3 regions of the Hylemonella sp. P2_B10 genome follow, and region 3 is predicted to be linked to each of the others. Evidence: predicted binding sites of a transcription regulator. Region 3 holds the regulator's gene; each other region holds the start of a gene.
What was found. Region 3 encodes sigma-54, which starts transcription at its own class of promoters, with help from an activator protein. Its sites were predicted from a motif close to TGGCANGNAANCTGCTTT; they were not measured.
Positions count from the first base shown of each region.

Region 1: xdp1 (exosortase-dependent surface protein XDP1) is a predicted target of sigma-54. The motif match lies at 874-891, and genes of this name have one in related genera.
Region 2: AC1DX2_RS10125 (CmpA/NrtA family ABC transporter substrate-binding protein) is a predicted target of sigma-54. The motif match lies at 1,385-1,402, and genes of this name have one in related genera.

Region 1 is NZ_JBFUDE010000004.1:545,103-547,368, forward strand. Features, by position in the region: gene prsT (XrtA/PEP-CTERM system TPR-repeat protein PrsT) at 1-755, shown strand, start outside; gene xdp1 (exosortase-dependent surface protein XDP1) at 961-1,821, shown strand; gene AC1DX2_RS20380 (S1C family serine protease) at 1,891-2,266, opposite strand, start outside.
Region 2 is NZ_JBFUDE010000002.1:494,858-497,123, reverse strand. Features, by position in the region: gene AC1DX2_RS10125 (CmpA/NrtA family ABC transporter substrate-binding protein) at 1-1,187, opposite strand, end outside; gene AC1DX2_RS10120 (ANTAR domain-containing response regulator) at 1,578-2,246, opposite strand.
Region 3 is NZ_JBFUDE010000007.1:166,103-168,368, forward strand. Features, by position in the region: gene AC1DX2_RS25190 (THUMP domain-containing class I SAM-dependent RNA methyltransferase) at 1-528, opposite strand, end outside; gene AC1DX2_RS25195 (RNA polymerase factor sigma-54) at 550-2,142, opposite strand; gene lptB (LPS export ABC transporter ATP-binding protein) at 2,142-2,266, opposite strand, start outside.

The sequences.
Region 1 (2,266 bases), on a different contig from region 3:
ACCTGCCCGCACAGGCGCTGATGACCGAGGTGGAATTGCGCCAGGGCGAGACGGAAAAAGCCGACAAACGGGCACGCGACATCGTCGCCAAGAACCCGGCCCGGGCCATAGGCTACACCCTGTTGGGCGACATCGCGCAGGCCAAAGGGCAATCGGCCGGCACCATCGACGCCTACCGCAAGGCTCACCAAGCCGAGCCGTCTACCGACACGTTTATCCGCCTGTTTCGCGCGCTGTCGCGCCAGGAAAGCGGCAAGGGCGCAGCGGCGCTGGCCGAACAGTGGTTGAAGAGCCACCCCAAGGATTTGGTCGGACAAAAGGCGCTGGCGGACCATTACGCCAGGAGCGGCAATTTCGGCCAGGCCAAGGCCGCCTACGAAGCGGTCGTGAAAATCGCCCCGGACGACGGCGAGGCGCTGAACAACCTCGCCAACACCTTGATTCGCCTGAAAAGCCCGGATGCCAGCAAAGTCGCTGAGCAGGCGGTGGCCAAGAGCCCCGGCAATGCCAATTTCATCGACACCTACGGATGGGCGCTGTATTTGGCTGGTCAAAACGACAGGGCTTTGCAATTGCTGCGCGACGCACGCCTGCGTGAGCCCGGCAACCCCGATATCCGCTACCATTTGGCGGTCCTGCTGGCGAAGTCCGGTCGAAAAACCGAGGCCAAGGAAGAGCTGGAGGCCGCGCTGAAGGCAGGAACCGGCTTTGAGAGCGCCGCAGAGGCCACGGCCTTGCTCAAATCGCTGAAATAACTTGTTCGCCATTTCAAAAGCCACCCGCCATAGAGGTTTGTCGGGTTTTCTTACAAATACCGCAATTCATTGAGGGGTCATCCGCCTAACCTGTTGATTAAAAAGGGAATGGTGTTGGTGGCATGAAAATCGCTTATTTGGTTTACATCGGTACAATTCAACCCTCTGGGTTAGATTGAGCCACCGCAAATTGAGGACAATGACCATGAAAACCACTCGCGCACTCCGAATCAGCCAAACACTGGCAGGTCTTGCATTGGCGGCACTGGGATCTTCGGCATTTGCCACCTCCACCTGGGATCTGGCCACTGCATGCGTGGGCTCGGCTGTTTCCGGCACCAACCTCGGCACCTCGGCGGCTTGCAGCAACACGACGTCCGGCGTCAGCACCAGCATCTATGGCTACTCGACGGGCACCATCGCCAGCCCGACCACCACCACCACTTTCGCCGCCTCGTCCATTTACACCTGGGGCAGCGCTGGTCTGGGCATTGTGGCTGCCAATGAAAACGCCGGCGACACCGGCCCGCACGCCGCCGACAATGCCAAAGGCACCGACGCGATGATGATCAAGTTCACCGGTGGTCCGGTCAGCTTGACGGGCGTCACCATTGGCTGGAACGGCACCGACAACAATACCACCAACAACAGCATCGTCTACAACGACTCCGACATCTCGGTGTTGGCCTATGTTGGTGGCGGCGCCAATCCGGCCACCCCCAGTGTGACCAGCGCCAGCCTGTCCACCCTGTTGGCCAACGGCTGGGCCCTGGTTTCCAACCTGACCAATGTCGGCTCCGCGAACCCCAACACGGGTGCTCTGAGCAGCACGGTGTATTCCAGCTACTGGCTGATCAGCGCCTACAGCAGTTCTTATGGCGGCGCCACCATCGACAGCAACATTGATGCCTTCAAGCTGCTGAGCGTGGCAGGTTGCACCAATGGCGACACCACCGCTGCCTGCAAGGCAACCCACGTGCCGGAGCCGGGCTCCCTGGCGTTGCTGGGTGCCGGCCTGTTTGGCATCGCGGCGATCCGCCGCCGCCGCAGCGCACAAGGCCTCTAAGACATTCGGTTGCTTCCACATCGGGAAGCACGACACTGAAAAAAAGCACCGGCAGCCCCGGTGCTTTTTTCATGGTGCCTTCGGTTGGCGCTGCAGCAGTTGCACGACAAATTTGGCGGGGATCGCGTAGCTGATGCCTGAAGGGTTGGTCAGCGCCGACTCCTTGGTCGATTTGACCAACACGGAATTGATCACTCCCAGCACCTCCCCCGTATCGGCATTCAGCATGGGTCCGCCGCTGTTGCCGGGATATGCGGTGGCATCGAGCTGAAAAATATCAAAGCTGCCGCCGCGCAGGCTGAGTATGGTCTTGGCGTCCAGCGACTGCGAAGTCGGCTTTGGGGGTGCGATGGCGGTGATGGACGAGATCATGCCCCGATGGGTGACCATGGAATAGCCCAGCACCCCGCCTATGGGGAAACCCATGAACAGCACCGACTGCCCC
Region 2 (2,266 bases), on a different contig from region 3:
ACGCCGTCCATCAGCTTGGAGGTGCGCAGTACGTCCTTCGGCACCGGTGTGCCGGAGGCAGCGGCGGCCTGCTTGTAGATGTCGATCTGGTTGATCTGCTTGGCCACCGCCAGGTAATCGGGGTGGTCCTTGATCAGGCCCCAGCGCTTGTGCTGCGTCAGGAACCACATGCCGTCGGACAGCCAGGGGAAGGTCACCGCGCCGTCGTTGTAGAACTTCATGTAGTTGGGGTCGTCCCAGGTCTTGCCCAGGCCGTTCTGGTAGCGGCCCAGGATGCGCTGGTTGATCACGTCCACGCTGGTGTTGACGTAGGACTTGTCGGCCACCGTGTCGGCCATCTTCAACTTGTTCTGCAGGCCGGCGTCAATCCACTTGCCGGCTTCCAGGATGGCGGCGGTGACGGCGCGTGCGGTGTTGGGGTATTTCTTGACGAACTCGCCGGTGGTGCCCAGCACCTTCTCCGGGTGGTCTTTCCAGATGTCCTGAGTGGTGATGGCGGTGATGCCAATGCCATCGGCAATCGCGCGGTGGCCCCAGGGCTCGCCCACGCAGTAGCCGTCCATGTTGCCCACCCGCATATTGGCCACCATCTGCGGCGGCGGCACGGTGATCACCTTGGCGTCGGTCATCGGGTTGATGCCATTGGCCGCCATCCAGTAATACAGCCACATCGCGTGGGTGCCGGTGGGAAAGGTCTGCGCGAAGGTGTACTCGCGCTTTTCCGCCTTCATCAGCTTGGCCAGGCCGGCGCCATCCACGGCGCCCTTGTCGGCCAGTTTCTTGGACAGCGTGATGGCCTGGCCGTTGTTGTTCAGCGTCATCAGGATGGCCATGTCTTTCTTCGGGCCGCTGACGCCCAGGTGCACGCCATAGATCAGCCCGTAGAGCACGTGGGCAAAGTCCAGTTCGCCATTGACCAGCTTGTCGCGCACGCCGGCCCAGCTGGCTTCCTTGCTGGGGATGATCTTGACGCCGTATTTCTTGTCGATGCCCAGCACCGAGGCCATCACCACGCTGGCGCAGTCGGTCAGCGGGATGAAGCCGATCTTGACCTCCTCCTTCTCCGGCTTGTCGGAGCCGGCCGCGTAGACCGCGGCGCGCAGCGCCGGGTTGATGCCCACGGCACCCACGGCGGCCGTCTGCAGGATGGCTCGTCGGGAGAGTCTGGTTTTCAGAAGATCGGTCATGGCAAAAATCCTCGGTGGAATGGAAAAAGCGATCGCACGAGAAAGCCGGAAAAACAAAAAGGCGCCCGCATCGTCAGTTACGCCCTTTCCGCGACGGAAAAGCACAACCAACCGATGGGGACGCCTTTGTCCTTTTGCGCACCCCAGCCCGTCTTTGGACCCGGGTGTGCATGGCTTTCTCAAGCCTTGTCAGGTTCTATGCAAGGCACGTGCCAACACGGATTGCTCGCGATTCGCTATAAAAATTGTAGCGTCGAAGTACCGCCGGCCGATGGTCTCAGGCGGTTCCCGGGCGATTCGGGCCGGTAGCCCGTCAAAAGCCCGTCGCTGCACTGATTTTGTGCATCGCACCATTCCGGCCCGTTGCGCGCTGTCAACCGCCGTGCAGACTCAGCCCCACAGGTCCGACAAATCCAGCACCCGCTGGGCCACGTCCACCAGCCGCAGGTTCTTGTTCATCGCGGTCTTGCGCAGCTTGTCATGGGCCTGCTGCTCGCTCAGCCCTTGGCTGTGCATCAGCACGCCTTTGGCGCGCTCGATCAGCTTGCGGTCGTTCAGCGTGGCATTCAGTTCGCGCAGTTCCTGGCTTTGTTCCTGCAACTCGGTGCGGGTGGCGGCCAGTTCCTGGCGCAACCGCTCCTCGTGCTGGAAGCGCGCCAGCGCCACGTCCAGGATGGGGCGTATGCGCTCGCTGGACAGGCCGGCCACCACATAGGCGGTCACGCCGGCGTCCATGGCGGCGTCCACCGTCTGCTTGGCGCCGTCGTTGGTGAACATCACGATGGGGCGGCGGGCGTCGCGCGTGGCCATCACCACGTGCTCCAGCGCGTCGCGCGCCTCGCTTTCGGCGTCGACGATGATGATGTCTGGCGCCAGCTGTGCCAGCCGCTCGGTCAGGAACACGTCAGCCGGCAGCGAGGCCACCAGGTTGAAGCCGTTTTCCAGCAGGCCTATGCGCAGGCTGCGCGAGCGCTCGGCCTGGGTGAGCGCGTAGCTGTCGCCCGGGTCGCTGACGGCCAGGTCGGGCGAGATGACGACGATGCGCAGCGGTTCGGACATGCGCTGTTTGCGCAAGAATC
Region 3 (2,266 bases):
CTCACCCTTGTCTTCGCGCCAGCCGCGCTTGAACAGCGGCTCGCCCGAGGTGTCGATGTACAGCGACAGCGTGTCGGTGGTCAGGTGCGCGTAGATGCGCACGTCGGGCCAGGTGGTGTTGACGTCGGGCCGCACGCCGCCGGCCTTGGCGCGGAAGCGGTCGCACACCGCGTCCTTGATCTTCAAGGCGGCGAAATTCAGGCTGGTCAGCGGGCTGTGCTGGGCTGTCACCTCGACCTTGATGCTTTGCTTGGGCGTGAACCAGATCTCCCAGGCCACCTGGCTGGCGGCCTCGTAGAGGTCGTTCTCGTTGCGGTAGGGCGTGTGGGACAACTGCACCAGCACGCGCTGGGTAAGACGGCTGTGCAGATTCAACAGCAGGGCGTCACGCCAGGAAGCGTTCAGCGACACACCGCCGCGCCGCTTGTCCAGCGCCTCGGCGGGCAGGCCAGTGATGAAGCCGGCCTCGGCCAGCAGGTAGTCCTCGACGCCAGCGGCGCAAGGCAGAAACAATTGCAACTGGTTCACGGGGAGATCCCTTGGCGGCGCTTACAGCGCCTTGCGCAAGTTGGTAGGCGCTATGCGCAGGCTTTCGCGGTACTTGGCCACGGTGCGGCGCGCGCACTCGATGCCCTGCTCCTTCAGCATGTCGGACAGCTGGCTGTCGCTCAGCGGCTTCTTCGGGCTTTCGGCCGCCACAAATTGCTTGATCAGCGCGCGCACCGCAGTGCTGGAGGCATTGCCACCCGATTCGGTGCCCAGCGCCGAGCCGAAGAAGAACTTCAGCTCGAAGGTGCCGAACGGTGTGGCCATGTATTTGGCGGTGGTGACGCGGCTGATGGTGGATTCGTGCAGCCCCAACTCATCCGCGATCTCGCGCAACACCAGCGGGCGCATGGCCAGTTCGCCATGGGTGAAGAAGTTCTTCTGCCGTTCCACGATGGCGGTGCTGACGCGCAGGATGGTGTCGAAGCGCTGCTGGATGTTCTTGATGAACCAGCGCGCCTCCTGCAGGCGCTGCTGCAAGGCGGCGTAGTTGGAGGCTTCCCGGCCGCCGCCCTTGTGCTGCTTCAGGGCATTGGCATAGATGTCGTGCACGCGCAGCTTGGGCATCACGTCGGGGTTCAGCAGCACGCGAAAGCGCGCCTGCGCGCCATTGCTGATCTTGGTGACCAACACATCGGGCACCACCACGTTGCGCTCCACATCGATGAAGCGGCGGCCCGGCTTGGGCTCCAGGCGGGCGATCAGCGCGATGGCGTCGCGCACGGCGGCGTCGTTGCAACCGCACAGCTGCACCAGGCGCTTGACGTCGCGGCGCGCCAGCAGGTCGATGGGTTGCTCGCAGACGCGCAGGGCCAGCGCCACCGCCATGGCGGTGGGCACGTCCAGGCGAATGTTGCGCTGCATGGCGTGCAATTGCAGGCTCAGGCACTCGGCCAGGCTGCGCGCGCCCACGCCGGCCGGCTCCAGGTTGTGCAGCAGGCTCAAGGCCATGGTGAAGCTGTGCACCAGGTTTTCCACCTGTTCCTCGTCGCCACCGGCCAGGCCGCGTGCCAGGTCTTCCAGCGGGTCTTCCAGGTAGCCGTCGTCGTTCAGCGACTCGATCAGGAAGCGCAGCGCGGCACTGTCGGCCTCGCTCAGGCGCAGCGCCAAGGCCTGGCGGTGCAAATGTGTTTGCAGCGACTCCTGGCTGCGCGCCAGCTCACCGGCATCGGCGTCTTCGTCGCCGTTCAGGTTGTTGCCGTGGGCCTTGGCGTCGCCGCCCCACTCGCCGTCGTCGGGCGACATGTCCAGCGTGCCGTCGCCCTCCCAATCCTGGCCGTCGTCGGCGGTCAGCGGCGTCGCTTCGTCATTGGTCGTGGTGGAGGTGGAACTGTCGGTGTACTCTGTCGCGGCGCCGCTGGCGGCGAACTCGGCGTCGCGGTCGTCCTCACGCACGGGCGTGTCGACCTGGGCGATGCCGAAGTCGCTGCCCGGCGCCTCGTCATGCGCCAGCTCCAGGAAGGGGTTGTCGTCCAGCATCTGGTCGACTTCCTGGCTCAGCTCCAGCGTCGACAACTGCAGCAGCCTGATGGACTGCTGCAGCTGTGGCGTCAACGCCAGGTGCTGCGATATCTTGAGCGAGAGACCGGGTTTCATCACATTTTGAAGTGTTCGCCCAGATACACACGCCTGACATCGGCGTTGTCCACGATCTCGGAGGGTGTGCCCTGGGCCAGCACATGGCCGTCGCTGATGATGTAGGCGTGGTCGCAGATGCCCA